3 regions of the Methylobacterium ajmalii genome follow, and region 1 is predicted to be linked to each of the others. Evidence: predicted binding sites of a transcription regulator. Region 1 holds the regulator's gene; each other region holds the start of a gene.
What was found. The regulator PhoB, encoded in region 1, activates phosphate uptake and scavenging genes when phosphate is short. The targets are predictions, from matches to a motif close to TGTCATNNANCTGTCAT.
Positions count from the first base shown of each region.

Region 2: a site for PhoB is predicted at 1,776-1,792, ahead of V3T34_RS22495 (esterase-like activity of phytase family protein). Genes of this name have one in related genera too.
Region 3: a site for PhoB is predicted at 5,070-5,086, ahead of V3T34_RS02435 (Orn/Lys/Arg family decarboxylase). Genes of this name have one in related genera too.

Region 1 covers NZ_JAZFXT010000068.1:168,056-174,955, forward strand. The annotation lists gene lpdA (dihydrolipoyl dehydrogenase) at 1-339, shown strand, start outside; gene V3T34_RS28230 (hypothetical protein) at 522-788, shown strand; gene V3T34_RS28235 (hypothetical protein) at 1,114-2,136, shown strand; gene phoB (phosphate regulon transcriptional regulator PhoB) at 2,164-2,865, opposite strand; gene phoU (phosphate signaling complex protein PhoU) at 2,933-3,658, opposite strand; gene pstB (phosphate ABC transporter ATP-binding protein PstB) at 3,745-4,557, opposite strand; gene pstA (phosphate ABC transporter permease PstA) at 4,677-5,594, opposite strand; gene pstC (phosphate ABC transporter permease subunit PstC) at 5,621-6,595, opposite strand; gene pstS (phosphate ABC transporter substrate-binding protein PstS) at 6,819-6,900, opposite strand, start outside.
Region 2 covers NZ_JAZFXT010000054.1:39,179-46,078, forward strand. The annotation lists gene V3T34_RS22490 (histidine kinase famiy protein) at 41-1,729, shown strand; gene V3T34_RS22495 (esterase-like activity of phytase family protein) at 1,843-3,240, shown strand; gene rplJ (50S ribosomal protein L10) at 3,757-4,290, shown strand; gene rplL (50S ribosomal protein L7/L12) at 4,342-4,719, shown strand; gene rpoB (DNA-directed RNA polymerase subunit beta) at 4,991-6,900, shown strand, end outside.
Region 3 covers NZ_JAZFXT010000006.1:154,883-161,782, reverse strand. The annotation lists gene acmB (methyl acetate hydrolase AcmB) at 1-597, opposite strand, end outside; gene V3T34_RS02445 (oxalate decarboxylase family bicupin) at 793-2,025, shown strand; gene V3T34_RS02440 (GNAT family N-acetyltransferase) at 2,069-2,674, opposite strand; gene V3T34_RS02435 (Orn/Lys/Arg family decarboxylase) at 2,674-5,019, opposite strand; gene V3T34_RS02430 (Ros/MucR family transcriptional regulator) at 5,470-5,964, shown strand; gene V3T34_RS02425 (AraC family transcriptional regulator) at 6,111-6,900, opposite strand, start outside.

The DNA of each region.
Region 1 (6,900 bases):
CCGGAGGTGGTCTCGGCCGGCCTGTCGCCGGACGAGGCCCGCGCCGCCGGCCACGAGATCCGCACCGGCCTCTTCCCCTTCGCCGCCAACGGCCGCGCCATGACCCTGGGCGCCGAGGACGGCTTCGTGCGGGTGACCGCGCGGGCGGACAACCACCTCATCCTCGGTATCCAGGCGGTGGGGGCCGGGGTCTCGGAGCTGGCGGCGGGGTTCGGCCTGGCGCTCGAGATGGGCGCCCGGCTGGAGGACGTCGCCGGCACGATCCACGCCCACCCGACCCTCGGCGAGGCCTTCCACGAGGCGAACCTCAGGGCGCTCGGCGAGGCGCTGCACATCTGAAGGCAGGCCCCGCCGGACGGAACCGTCCGGCGACGGCCGCTCGGCGTGCGAGACATGGGCGCAGGAGACATGGGGGCGCGAGGTGGCCCCCGGTGCCAGCCGCCGGTCAGCGACGACCCGGCGTGGCGTCCGCGCGCTTCATGGCGAGAGCGTCGGTGCAGCGGAGGAACGCGTAGTAAGTCTTGCTCGGCACCCTGTTCCTGATCCAGACGTTCCGCCCGTTGTGGTGGGTCTGGATTCCGACCGACTCCGCGCATCTCTCGCGATCGGCCCGCGACTATGCCGAGGCCGGCGCCGCCGCGAGACCGGAGATCGAGACGAGCGCCGACATCATCAGTATGTTTCTGATTTTTTCCACGGGACTGCTCCCCTATAGACTTGATTACCTTACGAACGCGCAAGTCGTTCGGCAATGCTCAATTCCGCGCGCCACGAAAGCTGGAGCCTAGGACCTGGTGTCGGGCGTCGGGATTGCCCGGGGTGCGGCCGGATCGGCGTGACCGGGACGATCCACGCCGATCCGGCCCGTCGCGGCGCTCGCTCCGCGGCAAACCTCGAATCCTGTCGACCGCGCGCGGAGCCGCCGGGAGCGGCCCGGTGGCATCGGGCATGCGCAGCGTCCGGTCGGTCGTCGCCCGACGCGCCGATGTCGGTCCTTAATCCCGACCCGTGCGGAGGTCTTACAAGCGTTGCCATTTTGCTGCAGCCAACGCCTCCGGCTTCGTTTTAACCGGACATGCTGGAGCACGGCACGTCAGAGGCCCTCGCGCGATCATGACCCGAACCACCGAGCCGGTCGGGCCTCTGTCGGCCGCGGCAGGCGTCCTGCTCCTCCTCCTGTCCGCTCCGGCCCCCGTGCTGGCGGCGCCGGGCGGCGGGCCAGGGACGAAGAGCGAGCCCGCAGCCGATCAAGGTGGGGCGCGCGAGAGCGGCAAGGGCCGGAGCCGCGAATCGGACTCGTCCAGCAAGACGGACGACGGGAAGGACGTCGATACCGAGCACCTGTTCGGCTTCACGGAAGGCGCCGATGCCGGCGAGAAGGGCGAGCGGGAAGCGGTGGTCGACACCGTCTCGCGCATCGGCAAGCGCCGGGACGGCCCCGGCCGGTCGGCCTACCGCGTGCTCGACACGCGGCTTGCCTACCAGTTCAACCCCATCGACAGGCTAAGCCTCGAACTCAGCGCCTTCGGCACGCTGCGGCGCCAGCGCAACATCCTCGATCTGGACGACAAGTCCTACGGCGCCTTCGACGGCGTTTCGCTCGAGGTGAAGTACCAGTTCCTGAAGGGCTCGAAGGAGCAGCCCTTCGGTCTCGCCCTGGAGGTGCGCCCTCGCTTCACGCGCGTCCTCCCGGTCGAAGGCCGCGGCGCCGACATCTTCGACGTCGAGAGCCTGCTCCAGCTCGACGTCCAGGTGGTGCCGGACAAGCTCTGGTACGGCAGCAACCTCAGCGTCGAGCCGGCGGCCGGGCGCGAGCGGGGCGGCCCGGGCTATCGCTCCTCGACCTTCCTGTGGTCGAACGCTCTCGTGGGGCGCGTCGGAGACAACACCTATCTCGGCCCGGAAGTCCGCTACCTGCGCGGCTACGAAGGGGCCTTCCTGAACCGGCTGGAGAGCGAGGCGCTCACCCTGGGGCCCGCGCTGCATCACCGGTTCACCGAGAAGGTCTGGCTGACCGTGGCCTATGCCGGGCAGGTCTGGGGCCGCGACACCGACCCGGCCCTGGCCGGCCGGTCCCTCGGGCTGAACCAGTTCGAACGGCACAGCCTGCGGGTCAAGTTCGGGATGGAGTTCTGACCCGGACCGGCCGACGGCCGTCCGGCGTCACGGCTCGGGCGCGAACATCTCGTCGAAGGAGTAGCCGGAGCCGCGCACGGTGCGGATCGGGTCCGAGTCGCGGCCGCGGTTGATCGCCTTGCGCAGGCGGCCGATATGCACGTCGACCGTGCGCTCGTCGATGTAGACGTCGTGGCCCCAGACGCCGTCGAGGAGCTGCTCGCGGGAGAAGACCCGGCCGGGGCTCTGCATCAGGAACTCGAGCAGCTTGAACTCGGTCGGGCCGAGATGCAGCTCGCGGCCGTCGCGGCGCACGCGGTGGCTGACCCGGTCGAGCTCGATGTCGCCGGCGACGAGCAGGTCGGCGACGTGGGCGGGCTTCGAGCGCCGCAGGAGCGCGCGCACCCGGGCCAGGAGCTCGGGCACCGAGAACGGCTTGACGATGTAGTCGTCGGCGCCGGTGGCGAGCCCCCGCACCCGGTCGCCCTCCTCGCCGCGCGCGGTCAGCATGATCACCGGCAGCCGCTCGGTCTCGCGGCGGGCGCGGATGCGCCGGCACAACTCGATGCCGGAGAGACCCGGCATCATCCAGTCGAGGAGGACGAGGTCGGGGACCTGCTCGCGCAGGCGGATATCCGCCTCGTCGCCGCGGGCGACGGCGTCGACCTCGAAGCCCTCGGCCTCGAGGTTGTAGCGCAGGAGGAGGGTCAGGGCCTCCTCGTCCTCGACGATCAGGATGCGGGTACTCATCGGGGCACTTCAGGGTCGTCGCCGCCGGGACGGCCGGCCCGGCCTCGCGGCCGGGCAGGCCATCCGGTCAGGCCTTGGACGAGGACTGGGGATCCACGGTGGCGAAGCTCGACCCGTCGTTCTTCGGCCGGTCGGTCGTCAGCGTCTCGCCGGTGGCGAGGTAGTGGATGGTCTCGGCGATGTTGGTGGTGTGGTCGCCGATGCGCTCGACGTTCTTGGCGCAGAACAGGAGGTGCGTGCAGAACGTGATGTTGCGCGGATCCTCCATCATGTAGGTCAGGAGTTCGCGAAACAGCGAGGTGTAGAGCGCGTCGATGCCGCCGTCGCGGGCCCAGACGTCGAGGGCCGCCACGGTGTCCTGGGTGGCGTAGGCGTCGAGCACGTCCTTGAGCTGGCCCTGGACCAGCTCGTTCATGTGCTCCACGCCGACGACGATCTTCTGCAGCTGGACCTGGTCGGCGATGGCGACGACGCGCTTGGCGACGTTCTTGGCCAGGTCGCCGATGCGCTCGAGGTCGCCCGAGACGCGGATCGCCGAGATCGTCTCGCGCAGGTCGATCGCCATCGGCTGGCGCTTGGCGATCAGCAGGATCGCCTTCTCCTCGATCTCGCGCTGCAGCCCGTCGAGGCGCTGGTCGGCGGCGATCACCGACTGGGCGAGCGCGGTGTCGCGGCGCAGGAGCGCGAGGCCGGAATCGGCCACCAGCTTCTCGGCGATGCCGCCCATCTCGGCGATGCTGCGCCGCAGGTTCTGCAGCTCCTGATCGTAGGAGGTGACGATGTGGTTCGACATGGAGTGAGACTCCCCGCGATGAAGTGGAGCGTGGGATCGAGCCGGCCCGGCAGGGGGCCGGACCGGTGGGACGAGGGCGGGACGCCTCAGCCGAACCGGCCGGTGATGTAGTCCTGGGTCTGGCGCTTCGAAGGGTTCATGAACAGCCGGTTGGTCGGCCCGAACTCGATCAGCTCGCCGAGATACATGAAGGCGGTGAACTGCGAGATGCGCGCCGCCTGCTGCATGTTGTGGGTGACGATGGCGATGGTGAACTCGCCCCGCAGCTGCTCGATCAGCTCCTCGATGCGGCCGGTCGAGATCGGGTCGAGGGCCGAGGTCGGCTCGTCGAACAGGATCACCTCCGGGCGCTGCGCCACCGTGCGGGCGATGCACAGGCGCTGCTGCTGGCCGCCGGACAGGCCCATGCCGGACTGCTTGAGCTTGTCCTTCACCTCGTCCCACAGGGCGCCCTTGCGCAGGGCCTCCTCGACGCGGACGTCGAGATCGGCCTTGCCGAGGCGCTCGTAGAGCCGGATGCCGAACGCGATGTTGTCGTAGATCGACATCGGGAACGGGGTCGGCTTCTGGAAGACCATGCCGACCCGGGCGCGCAGCTCGTTGAGGTCGATCGAGGGGTCGAGGATGTTGCGGCCGTCGAGCAGGATCTGCCCCTCGGCGCGCTGCTCGGGGTAGAGGCTGTAGATGCGGTTGAAGGTGCGCAGCAACGTCGACTTGCCGCAGCCCGACGGCCCGATCAGCGCCGTGACCTGGCGGTCGAGGAAGTTGAGGTTGATGTTCTTCAACCCCTTGAAGTCGCCGTAGTAGAAGTTGAGGTCCTTCACGGCGAGGCGGATCGCGGCGGATTCGTCGGCCGTGCTCTGGCCCACGACCGGCACGGCGGTGGCGGTGGCGCTCATCGGTGTGTCTCCGGGCAGGAGCATTTTTCGACGAAAGCCGTCGAAGGAAATGCGGCAAAGTCGGATAAGGAGAGCAGCACCCGGTCGCGGAGCGACCCGCGTGCTGCCGGAGATGCGGATCAGCGCCCCTTCGGGCCGCTCAGGACGAGGCGGGCCACGATCGACAGGCCCAGGATGGTGACGGTGATGAGGAGCGCGCCGGCCCAGGCCAGCTGGCGCCAGTTCTCGTAGGGCGAGAGCGCGAACTGGTAGATCATGACCGGGAGGTTGGCGACGCCGCCCATCAGGTTCGGGCTGAACCAGGAATTGTTGTTGAGCGCGGTGAAGAGCAGCGGCGCGGTCTCGCCGGCGATGCGGGCGAGCGCCAGCAGCACGCCGGTGACGATGCCCGACTGCGCCGCCCGCCAGGTGACGCTGCGGATGACGATCGAGAGCGGCGCGCCGAGGGCGGCGCCGGCCTCGCGCAGGGTGCCGGGCACCAGGCGCAGCATGTCCTCGGTGGTGCGCACGATCACCGGGGTGGCGATGATCGCGAGGGCGACCGCGCCGGCCCAGCCCGAGTAGCCGCCCATCGGCCGCACCATCAGGGTGTAGACGAACAGGCCGATCAGGATCGAGGGCGCCGAGAGCAGGATGTCGTTGAGGAAGCGGATCAGGTTGGCGAGGTGCGAGGTCCGGCCGTACTCGGCGAGGTAGGTGCCGGCGAGCACGCCGACCGGCGTCGCCACGACGATGCCGAGCGCCGTCATCACCAGGCTGCCGAGGATCGCGTTGGCGATGCCGCCGCCCTCGGAGCCGGGGCCCGGCGTGACGTGCGTGAACAGGGCCGGGGAGAAGCCCTGCACGCCCTGGATGATCAGCATCAGCAGGATCGAGCCGAGCACGATCGCGCCGAGGGCGGTGGCGAGGGTGCAGCCGACGATCAGGACCTTGTCGGCGGTGCGCCGGCCGGCGCGGACCCGGCCCCATTCGGGCGGGGCGGGGCGGGCGGGAGCGGCGGGGGCGGACCCTGAGACCGCGGCGGGGGAGGCGCTCATCGGGAAACGTCCGTGCGGGAGCGGGATCAGGCCACCTTCGCGCGGCGCACCAGCAGCCGGGCGATGATGAGCACGATGAAGGTGACGACGAACAGGATGCAGCCGAGCGCCATCAGCGAGTTGAGCTGGAGGCCGTCGGCCTCGTTGAACTCGTTGGCGATGCGCGAGGCGATGGTCGAGCCCGGATCGAAGATCGAGGCCGAGAGCCGGTTGGCGTTGCCGATCACGAAGGTGACCGCCATCGTCTCGCCGAGCGCGCGGCCGAGGCCCAGCATCACCGCGCCGATGATCGAGACCGAGGCCTGCGGGATCAGGACGTGGCGCACGACCTCCCAGGTGGTGCAGCCGATGCCGTAGGCGCTCTCGCGCAGCACCGTCGGGATCTGGTCGAGCATGTCGCGGGTGATCGAGGCCACGAAGGGCACGATCATGATCGCCAGGATGATGCCGGCGGTGAGCACGCCGACGCCCGACGGCACCTGGGCGTAGAACAGGGTGCCGACGATCGGCATCCCCTCGACGACGTTCGAGACCGGGATCTGCACGAAGCGCGCGAAGAGCGGTGCGAAGATGAACAGGCCCCACATGCCGTAGATGATGCTCGGCACGGCGGCGAGGAGCTCGATCGTCATCGCGACCGGGCGGCGGGCCCAGCCGGGGCAGAGCTGGGTCAGGTAGATCGCGATGCCGAGCGAGATCGGCACGCCGATGACGAGGGCGAGCAGCGCCGAGACCAGGGTGCCGATGATGGCGACGAGCGCGCCGTACTCCTCGCGCCCGACGTTCCAGGCGCTCGAGACCAGGAAGCCGGGGCCGAAGGCCTGGAAGGCCGGCCAGCCGCCATAGGCGATCGAGGCCAGGATGCCGGCGAGCACCAGCAGCACGAGCAGCGCCGACGCGAACGCGGCGGCGCGGAAGATGCGATCGCCCACCGGGCTGGGGGCGCGGCGGGCGACTTCGCGCCTCGCTGCCACTGCGACGTTCTCAGACAACGCGACCATCCGGGTTTCCCTTGGAGTGAGCGGCCTCTAGCGCGCTCGGCGGATCGAGGCGAGTCGGACGCGATCCGCCAGGGCCCGGCGGGCGGCGGAATCTCGGCTGTGCTTGATCCCCGCGCATGCCTGCCCGGCATCGCGCGGGGATCGGAGCGTCCGGCCGGCGCCCCGCGCCGGCGGACGGGAGGGCGGGGACCGCCCTCCCGGGATCTGTCGGCCGCGGCGCGGCTTACTGGCCGAGGACCGGCTTGCCGTCCTTGGCGACCGACTTCCACTCGTCCTCGACCAGGCCGACGACCTTGTCGGGCAGC
Region 2 (6,900 bases), on a different contig from region 1:
TGTCGCGGCTCACAGGGACGGTCGATACCGGCGGGATGGCGTGAGCGAGGACGATCGGGCCGGGCCGATGCAGGCCGGGATGGCGGAGCCGGGCGAGAGCCACTCCGCCGAGGCGCCGTCCCTGGCGCATCTGAAATCGGCGACGATCCGCGAGCCCGGTCTCGACGACCGCGGCAGCGTGTTCTTCGCCGCGATCGAGATGACCCGGATGCCGATGATCCTGACCGATCCCCGGCAGCCCGACAACCCGATCGCGTTCGCCAACCGGGCGTTCCAGGACCTCACCGGCTACACGCAAGCCGAGCTGATCGGCCGCAACTGCCGCTTCCTGCAGGGGCCGGAGACCAGCCGCGAGACCGTGGCCGAGCTGCGCCAGGCGGTCGCCGAGCGCCGGGCGATCGCCACCGAGATCCTCAACTACAAGCGCGACGGCTCGCCGTTCTGGAACGGCATCTTCATCGGCCCGGTCTTCGACGAGGCCGGGGAGATCGTCTACTTCTTCGCCTCGCAGCTCGACGTGACCCGGCGCCGGGTCTCGGAGCAGGCGTATCGCCAGGCGCAGAAGATGGAGGCGATCGGCCAGCTCACCGCCGGCCTCGCCCACGACTTCAACAACCTGCTGCAGGTCGTCACCGGCAACCTCGAACTGGCCCGGGGCTCGGTCACGAGCGAGCGGGCGCAGCGCCAGCTCGCCAACGCGGCCGGCGCCGCCGAGCGCGGCGCGAAGCTGACGAAGCAGCTCCTGTCCTTCGCCCGCAAGGCGCGGCTCGAGCCGCGCCCGCTCAACCTCAACGCCCTGGTGCTGGCCTTCGCCGAGGTGGCGGAGAGCACGCTCGGCCGCAACGTCTCGGTGCGCCTCGATCTGACGCCGCGGCTGCCCGCCGTCACCCTCGACCGCACCAATCTCGAGATGGCGCTCCTCAACGTGCTCATCAACGCCCGCGACGCGATGCCGGCGGGCGGCACGGTGACGATCTCGACCGCGCCCGTCCACCTCAACGGCAACGGCAAGGCCCGCGCCCTGCCGCCCGGCGACTACGTCGCGCTCCGGGTCCGCGACGAAGGGGAGGGGATGCCGCCCGGGGTCGCCGAGCGGGCGACCGAGCCGTTCTTCTCGACCAAGGGCCCGGGCAAGGGCACCGGCCTCGGCCTCGCCATGGCGCACGGCTTCGTGCAGCAGTCGCGGGGCCGATTGGAGATCGAGTCCCGGCCGCGGTCCGCCGAGGCCGAGGGCGGCACCACCATCACGATGCTGTTTCCCGCCGGCCACGACGCCTCGACCGAGGAGGAGCCCGTCGAGCCGAAGGCGGTGCTGCGGCGCGGCGACGAGACCGTCCTGGTGGTCGAGGACAGCGACGACGTGCGGGCGCTCGCCCGCGAATACCTGGAGAGCCTCGGCTACGGCGTGCTCACCGCCCGCGACGGCGAGGAGGCGCTCGAGATCCTGGGTCGCGAGGCGCGCATCGACCTCCTGTTCTCCGACATCGTGATGCCGGGCAGCGTCAACGGTCTGGTGCTGGCCGAGCGGGCCGGGCGCCTGCGGCCGGACCTGCCGGTGCTGCTCACCACCGGCTACAACGAGGACCTGGTGGCGCAGGGGCCCGCGACCCCGACCATGGACGTGCTCGGCAAGCCCTACCGCAAGGCCGAGCTCGCCGACCGCATCCGCTCCGCCCTCGACCGCGGCGCGAAGCGGATGCCGGCCCCGGGCGAGCCGCATCACGGCTGAGGCCGCGCACCCGGATCGCACCGGAGCAGCTGTCGTCGCCGCCTGTCGTCACCTGGCTGACATGGGAGATCCGCAAGGAACGGGCGCGCTCAAAAGCCGCCCGAGGATCTTCCATGCCGCGCCGTTCCGTTCTCGCCCTCACGCTGCTGATGTCGGTCGCCACCGCCGCCCTGGCGCAGGCCCCGCAGGGTCAGGCGCTGCAAGCGCAGCCCGCGCAGGCTCAAGCCGTCCCGACCTTCCCGGCGACGCTCGCCGGCCACGCGGTGCTGCCGGCCGACGGCGTCGCGCCCCTGCCGGCGGACGCGCCCAGGGACCTCGCCACGCCGGGCAAGTTCACCACCGGGCGCCGGGTCGAGGCGGTCGGCACGGTCGAGGCGCAGTCGATGGGGCGGACGACCAGCATGAAGCTGCCCCTGCGCGGCCAGCCGCTCCAGGGCCATTCCGGCATCAAGCACATGCCGGACGGCACCTACTGGGTGCTGACCGACAACGGCTTCGGCACCAAGGCGAACTCGCCCGACGCGATGCTGTACCTCAACCGCTACCGGATCGACTTCGACAAGGGCGGCGTCGAGCGCCTGGAGACGATCTATCTGCGCGATCCCGACCGGAAGGTGCCGTTCCGCATCGCCAACGAGGCGAGCGAGAGCCGCTACCTCACCGGCAGCGACTTCGACCCCGAGAGCTTCCAGTTCGTCGGCGACCGGATCTGGATCGGCGAGGAATTCGGCCCGTTCCTGATCGAGGTCGACCGCAGCGGCAAGGTGCAGGCGGTGATCGAGACAACGGCCTCGGGCAAGCCGGTGCGTTCCCCCGACAACCCGGCGGTCACCACCCCGGCGATGCCGGGCGGCGCGGTCGCGTTCAATGCCCGCCGCTCCAAGGGCTTCGAGGGCATGGCGGCCTCGCCGGACGGCAGCCGGCTCTACGCGCTGCTGGAGGGCCCGCTCTGGGACGCCGACGCTAAGGCGTTCGAGACCCGCGACGGCAAGGAGGTGCTGCGCATCCTCGAATTCGACACCGGTGCCCGGGCCTGGACCGGCCGCTCCTGGCTGTATCCGCTGGATGCGAACGGCCACGCCATCGGGGATTTCAACCTGATCGACGCCACGACCGGCCTCGTGATCGAGCGCGACGACGGCGAGGGCACCGCCGACAAGGCCTGCCCGGCCGGCCAGAAGGGGCCGGACTGCTTCTCGGTCCCGGCCAGTTTCAAGCGCGTGTTCAAGATCGAGATGACCGACGCCAACCAGGGCGGCCCGGTGCGCAAGATCGGCTCGATCGACCTGATGCGCATCGCCGACCCCGGCAAGAAGGCGCGCAAGCCCCTGACCGACGGGGCGCTCGCCTTCCCGTTCCTGACGATCGAGAACGTCGACCGGGTCGACGACACCCACATCGTCGTCGGCAACGACAACAACCTGCCGTTCTCGGCCAGCCGCGACCCGCACCAGGTCGACGACAACGAGTTCGTGCTGCTGGAGGTGGGCGACTTCCTGAAGGCGAAATAGGAACGCGGACCCGGGGCACTCCCCTGCGACCGAATTTCCTCCCGCGAGGGCCTGATTTTCCCGTCCCGGGGTCTTGGCAGGCGGATTGCACGCCGCTATAGACCCGGCTCCACGTTTCCAAGTTCGAAAGGATTGGGCCGATCGGCCCGTCCTTGAGAGAGGCTCCCGGGCGACCGGGTGGCCGAAGTGGCCGGAAGGGCTCAGGGGGAAACCCCTCGCGCCCCGTCCGGCCATGTCCTGTCCGAGACTGCAGGCGCCGGTTCGCCGGCTTAATAGCCGCCTGCACAGACGGGGAAGACCGAATTTCACCGCCCCACAGCCCATCCGGGCCGGCGGGGCGTCGGTTTGAACCAATCTCACCCGAGGCGCGGGGCCGCGAGGTTCTTCGTATCGGGGGCAGGGCCGTGAAAGCGTCGTTCAGGACGTCGCGGTCTTCTCGCAAGGCCCCGGCTCATCCTGGGCGGCAACTGCAACCGGCGGGGCCCATCCGGGTTCCGCCAACCGGAGAGAGCCAAGGTGGACAGAGCAGCAAAAGCTGATCTCGTCTCGACGCTCAACGGGGTGTTCACCAACACCTCCGTCGTCGTCGTGGCCCACTACAAGGGCCTCACGGTCGCCGACATGCAGAAGCTGCGCTCGCAGATGAAGCAGGCCGGCGCCACCGTGAAGGTCGCGAAGAACCGCCTCGCCAACATCGCTCTCGAAGGCACGGACGTCGCCTCCATCCAGCCCCTCCTGAAGGGCCCGACCCTGCTCGCCTATTCGAGCGATCCGGTCGCGGCCGCCAAGGTGGCGGTGGACTTCGCCAAGGCCAACGACAAGTTGGTGATCCTCGGCGGGGCCATGGGGACGACCGCCCTGAACCCGGACGGCGTGAAGGCCCTGGCCTCGCTGCCGTCCCTCGATGAGCTGCGCGCCAAGCTCGTGGGCCTTGTCCAGGCTCCCGCGACGAAGATCGCCCAGGTCGTCAACGCGCCGGCCGCCAAGCTCGCGCGCGTGTTCGGGGCCTATGCCAAGACCGGCGACGCCCAGGCCGACGAAGCGGCCTAACGGGCTGTTCGAGTCGAAACCGTTCAAACCGACAACATCAGGAAGTGAAAAATGGCTGATCTTGCCAAGCTCGTCGACGACCTGTCCTCGCTGACCGTTCTCGAGGCTGCCGAGCTCGCGAAGATGCTCGAGGAGAAGTGGGGCGTCTCGGCGGCTGCCGCCGTCGCCGTCGCCGCCGGCCCGGCCGGTGGCGCCGCTGCCGCCCCCGTCGAGGAGCAGACCGAGTTCACCGTTGTCCTGGCCTCGGCCGGCGACAAGAAGATCGAGGTCATCAAGGAGGTCCGCGCGATCACCGGTCTCGGCCTCAAGGAGGCCAAGGACCTGGTCGAGGGCGCTCCGAAGCCGGTCAAGGAGGGCGTGTCCAAGGACGACGCCGCCAAGCTCAAGGCCCAGCTCGAGAAGGCCGGCGCGAAGGTCGAGCTCAAGTAAGACGGTGGCGGGCCTTCCGGCCCGCCCCGCGCTCCGGTACCGGCCTCGGCCGGTCCGGGGCCACCAGCCCGCGGGCCTCGCGCTCGCGGGCTATGGTCGCTTTAAGCGCACCCCCTCGGGATCCGGGGCACGGATCACCATATAGGTTTCAAGGGATGCGGGCGGCCGATCACGGGCGGCCCGCGCGGTCACGGCAGGTTTGATGCGGGTCCGATTCGGCCGGCGTCCCACCGGGGCCGTATAAGCGGTGGATGAGGAGCGAGGTCAACCCATGGCCAACACGCTGGTCGGTCGCAAGCGCATTCGCAAGTTCTTCGGCAAGATTCGGGAAGTCGCCGAGATGCCGAACCTCATCGAGGTCCAGAAGGCGTCATACGACCAGTTCCTGATGGTGGACGAGCCCGAGGGTGGGCGCGGCGACGAGGGCCTGCAATCGGTCTTCAAGTCCGTCTTCCCGATCTCCGACTTCTCCTCGACCGCGCTCCTCGAGTTCGTGAAGTACACGTTCGAGCAGCCGAAGTACGACGTCGACGAATGCCGCCAGCGCGGCATCACCTTCGCCGCGCCGCTCAAGGTGACGCTGCGGCTGATCGTGTTCGATGTCGATCCCGATACCGGCGCCAAGTCGGTCAAAGACATCAAGGAGCAGGACGTCTACATGGGCGACATGCCCCTGATGACGGAGAACGGCACCTTCATCGTCAACGGCACCGAGCGCGTCATCGTCTCGCAGATGCACCGCTCGCCGGGCGTGTTCTTCGACCACGACAAGGGCAAGACCCACTCCTCGGGCAAGCTCCTGTTCGCGGCGCGCATCATCCCGTATCGCGGCTCCTGGCTCGACGTCGAGTTCGACGCCAAGGACATCGTGCACGCGCGCATCGACCGCAAGCGCAAGATCCCGGTCACCTCGCTGCTCTTCGCTCTCGGCCTCGACGGCGAGGAGATCCTCTCGACCTTCTACAACCGCGTCGCCTATGTGCGCGACGGCCACGACTGGCGCGTGCCCTACGACGCTGAGCGGCTGAAGGGCTTCAAGGCCACCACCGACCTCATCGACGCCGAGTCGGGCGAGGTGGTGCTCGAGGCCGGCAAGAAGCTGACCGCGCGGGCCGCCCGCCAGATCGCCGAGAAGGGCGTGAAGGCGCTGCGCGCTACCGACGAGGACCTGATCGGCCAGTACATCGCCGAGGACATGGTCAACTACAAGACCGGCGAAATCTACGCCGAGGCCGGCGACGAGATCAGCGAGAAGGTCCTCAAGGGCCTGACCGACGTCGGCATCGAGGAGATCCCGGTCCTCGACATCGACCACGTCAACATCGGTCCCTACATCCGCAACACGCTCGCGGTCGACAAGAACTCGGCCCGCGAGGGCGCGCTGTTCGACATCTACCGGGTGATGCGCCCGGGCGAGCCGCCGACCCTCGACACCGCCGAGGCGATGTTCCACTCGCTGTTCTTCGACGCGGAGCGCTACGACCTCTCGGCCGTCGGCCGCGTGAAGATGAACATGCGCCTCGACCTCGACGCGGCCGACACCGTGCGGACGCTGCGGCGCGAGGACATGCTGGCGGTCGTCAAGGCGCTCGTCGACCTGCGCGACGGCAAGGGCGAGATCGACGACATCGACCACCTCGGCAACCGCCGGGTGCGCTCGGTCGGCGAGCTGATGGAGAACCAGTACCGCCTGGGCCTCCTGCGCATGGAGCGCGCCATCAAGGAGCGGATGTCGTCGGTCGACATCGACACCGTGATGCCGCAGGACCTGATCAACGCGAAGCCCGCCGCGGCCGCGGTGCGCGAGTTCTTCGGCTCGTCGCAGCTGTCGCAGTTCATGGACCAGACCAACCCGCTCTCCGAGGTGACGCACAAGCGCCGCCTGTCGGCGCTCGGCCCGGGCGGTCTGACCCGCGAGCGCGCCGGCTTCGAGGTGCGCGACGTGCACCCGACCCATTACGGCCGCATCTGCCCGATCGAGACGCCGGAAGGCCCGAACATCGGCCTGATCAACTCGCTCGCGACCTTCGCCCGGGTGAACAAGTACGGCTTCATCGAGACCCCGTTCCGCCGCGTGCGCGACGGCGTGGTCACCGACGAGGTCGCCTACCTGTCCGCCATGGAGGAGGCGAAGTACCACGTCGCCCAGGCGAACGCGGTGATGGACGAGAACCGTAAGCT
Region 3 (6,900 bases), on a different contig from region 1:
GATCCGCTCCCGCATCACCGCCCCGAGGCGCTCGCCCGCCACCGCCTCGACCACCTGCCCGGCCCAGTCGATGCTGCTGCCGTACTCCCACGACTCGCCGGGATCGAACAGCAGCGGGGTCATCAGCGCGGCGCGGGTGCCGCTGGTGACGGTGGCCTGCTTGCGCGCGCGCAGGAGGCGGGCATAGCGCTCGTTGAAGATGTCGTAGCCGAAGCCTGCGGTGTGCAGGAGCAGCATCCGGGTGGTGACCGGGCGCGCCGGCGGGCGCAGGCGCGGCGTGTCGTCGTCGGACAATCCCTCGAGCACCTGGATCTCGCCCAGGGCCGGCACGTAGGTGGCGGCCGGGGCGTCGAGGTCGAGCCGGCCTTCCTCGGCGAGCTGCAGCACGGCGGTGGCTGTCACCGCCTTGGTGGTGGAGAAGATCGCCATCACCGTGTCGGGGGTCATCGGCGCGTCGGGCGCGCGCAGGCCTGCGGCGCCGGCATAGAGGACCCGCTCCCGGTCGGTCGCCATCGCGACCACGCCGGCGAGCCCGGGGGACCCGGCCACCGCGCGCCGCAGGATCGCGTCGGCCGCGGCCGTCAGATCGTCGCCCATCCGTGTCCTCCCGGCATTCGTCGTTGGGCGGCAGACTATCCCGCCGCCGCCGCCCTGTCAGGCGGGAGCCCGGACCGGCCCGGGATGCCGGCGGCGCAGGCCTGACCCGAGGGAACGTCGCGGCCGGACGCGCGATTGAACCGGCGCCGAGCGGAGGCCTCGAGTCCTTGTTTCCGCCGGAGCAGGAGACCGCCCGTGACCCTCATCTCCCGCCGCGACACCCTGGCCGCCGCGGCCGCCGGCCTCGTCGGCACCGCCGCCACTGCCCAAGCGCAGGCTCCGGCCGCCCCGTCGGGCCCGCAGCCGATCCGCGGCCGGGACGGCGCCGACATCCTCGGACCGGTGAACCCGGCCCGCCAGGCGCAGGAGCCCTTCACCACCCTGCCGCCGAAGACCGACCACGGCACGATGCCGAACCTCAAGTGGTCGTTCACCGACAGCCACATGCGGATCGAGGAGGGCGGCTGGGCCCGCCAGACCACGACCCGCGAATTGCCGATCTCGACCGCGATGGCCGGCGTGAACATGCGGCTCAAGGCCGGCGTCGCCCGCGAGATGCATTGGCATAAGGAGGCCGAGTGGGCCTACATGCTGAAGGGCCGCGCCCGCATCACGGCGGTGGACCAGGCGGGCCGCACCTTCGTGGACGACGTGGGCGAGGGCGACCTCTGGTACTTTCCCTCCGGCATCCCGCACTCGATCCAGGGCCTGCCGGGCGAGGTCGACGGCTGCGAGTTCCTGCTCGTCTTCGACGACGGGCACTTCTCCGAGGATTCGACCTTCCTCATCACCGACTGGCTCGCCCATACCCCGCGCGACATCCTGGCGAAGAATTTCGGGGTGCCGGAATCGGCTTTGGCCGGGCTGCCCGACAAGGAGAAGTACATCTTCCCGGCCCCGATGCCGGGGCCGATCGCTGGCGACAGGACCGGCGGCGCCGGGCCGGTGCCGGAGGGCTTCAGCTACCGGATGCTGGCGCAGGAGCCGATCCGCACCAAGGGCGGCTCGGTCCGCATCACCGACTCCAAGGTATTTCCGGCCTCGAAGACCATCGCGGCGGCCCTGGTCGAGCTCGAGCCCGGGGGCCTGCGCGAGCTGCACTGGCACCCGAACGGCGACGAGTGGCAATACTACCTTTCGGGCGAGGGCCGGATGACGGTGTTCGGCTCCGAATCGAAGGCCCGCACCTTCGACTACCGGGCCGGCGACGTCGGCTACGTGCCCTTCGCCATGGGCCATTACGTCGAGAATACCGGCTCGACGCCGCTGCGCTTCCTCGAGCTGTTCCGCAGCCCGACCTACGCCGACGTGTCGCTGAACCAGTGGATGGCGCTGACCCCGCACGCCCTGGTGCGAGCGCACCTCAACGTCGACGAGACGGTGCTCGCCGGGCTGCCCACCGCCAAGACGCCGGTGGTGAAAGGGTGAGCCCGCGCCGGGACGGGGCGATCGGCCCCGTCCCGGCGGTACGTCATGCCAGCGGCAGCGGCGCCCGCGCGTCCTGCACCACCGCCTCCTGGCGCCAGGTCGAGGGCTGGTCCGACGCGCCGGTGCCGAGCGCGCATTGCACCATCACGCTGTCGGCCCAGCGGCCGTGGCGGTAGGCCACGGCCGGCAGGTGGCCGACGCGCGTGAAGCCGCAGGTCTCGTGCAGACGCAAGGACGCCTCGTTCTCGGCGTCGATGTAGCCGATCATCTGGCGGTAGCCGCCTGCCGCGCAGGCCTCGATCAGCGCCGGCAGCAGGCGCCGGCCGATGCCGGCATGCAGGTGGCCGGCATGGACGTAGATCGAGTGCTTGAGCGTGTAGCGGTAGGCCGGCCGCTTGCGGAACGGCACCGCGTAGGCGTAGCCCGCCACCATCCCGTGGCGCTCGGCCACGAGGTGGGGCAGGCGCTTCGAGCGCATGTTCTTGCGCCGGCGCTTGAGGTCGTCCGGCCGGAGCCGGTCCTCCTCGAAGTCGCCGGTATCGCCGACGCCGTGGCGGATGTGGTGCTCGTAGATGTCGATCATCGCCGCGACGTCCGCATCGGTCGACGGCCGGATCACGATCCCGGGTTGCGTGGGCGCCGAATCCATCAGCGGCCCTCCCGCAGCACGTAGGTGTAGAACCGGATGCGCCCGTCCGGCTCGACCTGGCGGTAGACGCCTTGGATCTCGGCCTCGAAGCCCGGAAACAGGTTGGCGGCGGCCTCGAACATCTTGAAGTAGTCGAGCATGGGCTTTGCCCGCTCGTCGAGCCGCTCGCCCGGCAGCACCGTGCCGATGCCGGGCGGGTAGACCAGCATCAGCGTCGTGGCGATGCGCCCCTCGGCTTCCGCGATCGGCACGAAGTCGACGTTGTTGCGGGTCAGCATCTGGGCCGCGGCCTTCGGCGGCATCACCATCTCGGGCAGGTGCTCGGGCATGAACTGCTTGCGCTGCAGCCCCGAGGTCCCGGCCTGCCGGTGGAAGGCGTGGTAGTCGGCGCAGAGGTCGCGCAGGCGCACGCCGCCGTAGCGCTGCGGCCGGCGCCGGACGAATTCCGGCATCGCCTCCTCCAGGAGCACGTTGTCGTCGTGCAGGCGCTTGAAGGCGACGAGCCCCGAGATCAGCGTGCCGGCCTTTGAGGATTCGACGCCCGGCGTCAGCAGGAAGAGCAGCGAGTTGAGGTCGTTCTTCTCCGGGACGATGCGGTTCTCGCGCAGGTACTGGGCGACGATCGGGGCCGGCACGCCGTGCTCGGTGTACTCGCCGGTCTGCCGGTCGAAGCCGGGGGTCAGCACCGTGAGCTTGTTCGGGTCGGTGATGGCGTAGCCCGGCGCGACATGGGTGAAGCCGTGCCAGCCGGCCCCGGGCTTCAGCTCCCAGTGGCGCGCATCGGAGGCGAGCTCGTCGGTCGGCAGGCTCTCCCACGGCACCTCGGCGCCGCCCGCGCCCGTCGCCGTGTCGGGCACGAAGGGATCGAAGAACCAGCGGCGCTTGGGATCGCGCTCGTTCTCCTCGAACTCCTTGCGGATCGCCCGCACCTTCTTGCGCCACTCGATGCCGAGTCGGATCGTGTCGTCCCACAGGATCATGCCGGAGCGCCCCTTCATCATCTGGGCGCCGACGTCGAGCGAGGCGAAGAGGGGGTAGAACGGCGAGGTCGAGGCGTGGACGAGGAAGCTCTCGTTGAGGCGCCGGTGCTCCACCCGCCGGGTCTGGCCGCGGATATGGCCGTCCTTGGTGTGGATCTGCGAGGCCTGGGAGAAGCTCGCGAGCTGCTTGTGGGTCGATTGCGTGGCGATGATGCCGGGCGAGGTCTCGTCGAGACCCGTCAGCCCCATGGCGTAGCGGCCCTGGAACAGGGGATGGAACTTCATGAAGCCGGCCCAGGCCTCGTCGAACAGGATGTAGTCGCAGAGGTGGCCGATCCTGGCGACGATCTCGCGGGCATCGTAGATCGTGCCGTCATAGGTGCATTGTTCGATGACGGCGACGCGGAACGGCCGCTCCTTGCGCCACGCTTCCTTGTCCTTGACCAGCGGGTTGTCGCGGATCTTCCGGCGGATCTTCTCCTCGTCCAGCGCCTCGTGGAAGATCGGGCCGATCAGCCCGTAGGCGTTGCGGTCGGTCTCCAGGAAGATCGGGATGCCGCCGCCGAGGAACAGCGCGCCGTGATGCGCTGCCTTGTGGTTGTTGCGGTCGAACAGCACCAGGTCGTCCTCGGCCACCAGCGAGGACAGGACGATCTTGTTCGAGGCCGAGGTGCCGTTGAGCACGAAGTAGGTCTTTTCGGCCCCGAAGATCTGGGCCGCTTCCTTCTGCGCCTTGAGGGCCGGGCCCTCGTGGGTCAGGAGGTCGCCGAGATCGAGGACCGAGTTGTCGAGGTCGTCGCGAAAGATCGCCTCGCCCAAGTGCTCGACGAAGATGCGGCCGATCGGCGAGCGGTTGTAGAAGATGCCGCCGTTGTGGCCGGGGCACGTCCAGAGCTGGTTGCCCTTCTCGGCGTAATCGACCAGCGCCCCGAAGAACGGGGTCTTCAGGGTCTCGGCGTATTGCGTCACGCGGCTGACGAGGCCGCGGGCGATGAATTCCGGGGTTTCCTCGGCGAGGAAGATGTAGCCGTCGATGAAGTCGAGCAGCTCGACCGGGATGTCCTCGAGCCGCTTGCGCCGGACCATGATGACGATCGGCATCTCGAGGCCGCGCTTGCGCATCATGTCGATGAGCGCCGCCGCCTTGCCGTCGAGGCCGCGCTTGCCCCAGTCCACCACGAGGCAGCCGACCGCCGCGTCGGTCTGGACTGCGATCGCCGCGTCCTCGACCCGCCGCGCCCGCACCACCTCAAAGCCGCGATGCTCGACCGCCGCCACGATCTGGTTGACGCGCACGCCCTCCAGGTCGTCCGGATCGAAGGCCGGCGTGCACATCAGCACGGTAAAGCGGCGGTGGAAATCCATCGGGCGGGGCTCCTGTCCGTAACGGTATGGCCTGCGTGTCGGCCCCTCTCATGACGTTCCGATGACGGTCCCGGCCCTGCGGCGAATCCGCTCGGCCACCGTCGGCGGCATCCCGGCCCGTCGATGGACGGCCGTACCGCGTCCCGCTGAGCGCAAGCCTGCCATGCACCGGCCAAGCTTGGACCTTCGTCGGGAGGACCCGGCCGCGTCGTGGCCCACCCTGGCCGGATTCCTAGAGTTTGCCGGGGATTAGCCGTCGCCGGGCGCAAGGCTTGGGTGCATCTGCCCCGCGGGATGAAGCCGTTGCGCGACATCATTTCCGGACGATTACAAAAAGCATCTGTGGGTAATTCCGCGCTGACCGTGCGACGGTGGGTTGAAACTGTGGGGGGGTGCCCGATATCGGCACCATGCCCGTTAATCGGGCGCGTAGATTCAGGACGAATATCCGTGTCGCAAGAAAACTTGGTCCATGACGTCGACTTCGTCGCCCTCGCCGCCGACGTCGTGTCGGCCTACGTCGCCAACAACTCGGTTCCGGCCGCCGATCTGGCCGGCCTGATCGGCACCGTGCACACCGCCTTCCTGTCCCTCGGCCAGCCCGTCGCCAAGGAGACCGAGAAGCCGACCCCGCTGATGCCGATCAAGAAGACGGTGACCCCGGACTACCTGATCAGCCTCGAGGACGGGAAGCAGTACAAGTCGCTCAAGCGCCACCTCTCCACCCGCGGCCTCTCCCCCGAGGAGTACCGCCGCAAGTGGGGTCTGCCGCACGATTACCCGATGGTCGCCGCCAACTACGCCGCGCAGCGCTCCGAGCTGGCCAAGAGCATCGGCCTGGGCCGGGGCCGCACCGTCGCGGCGGCCGCCAAGCGCGCCTCGTCGGATGCCGTCGTGACGGCGCCGGTCGCCGACGCGAAGCCGGCCAAGCGCCGCCGCGCCTGAGGCCGCGGGCCGTCCCGTCCGGGACTGTACTCGTTACATCGCCGCGAGACCGCCCGGCAGCTCCGCGCTCCGGGCCGGACCGCGGATCTCGAGGGCGACCGGCGGTGGCCGGTCGCCCTTCGCCTGTCAGGGCACCCCGATTCCGGTCACATCAATTCGCCGTGCCAGGGCATGAAGCCGAGCGGCGGGACGCCGGCCCGAGCGATGTGCGCGAGCCGGAGCGGACCGGCCCGGTCCGGGTCGGCAGGGCCGCGCGCGCCGCGCCGGTACTCCCCGGGCGGCACGCCGAAGGCGTCGCGGAACAGCCGACCGGCATGGCTCGGCGAGGTGAAGCCCGACGCGGTCGCGAGCTCGTCGACGGTGCGGTGCTCGTCGGGGCGCGACAGGGAGCGGCGCAGCTGCGCCACGCGCCGCTGCTGCACGAACCGGGTGACCCCGCCTGCGGGCTCGAACAGGCGGTAGAGCACGCTGCGCGACACCCCGATCCCGGCTGCGACCGTCGCGGCAGAGAGGTCGCGGTCGCCGAGATGCCGGTCGATATAGGCGGTGGCCCGGGCCCGGGCGCGCCCGGCGGCCACCGGAGGCGGGACCGATCCGGCCCGGTCGCGCAGCGAGGCCAGGGTCGCCCCGAGGAGCAGGCACAGCGAATCGGTCGCGACGCCGGCGAGGTGCGGCGTCAGCCCCGCGGCATGGGCGGCGAGCGAGCCAAGGAAATCGATCGACAGCCCCGCGGCGCCCGGGCCGAGCACCAGCCCATGCAGGTCGAGACCGTCGATCACCGCCGGATCGAGGCGGTCGCGGGCGATCGACGCGGTGACGATGTGCGCGCCCTCGGTCCAGGTGCGCTGCGGCCGGGTGAGGTCGAACAGCGCGAGGCTCCCGGCCTCGACCGCCCGGATCGCGCCGGGCACCTCCAGCATCATGCGCCCGGCGAGC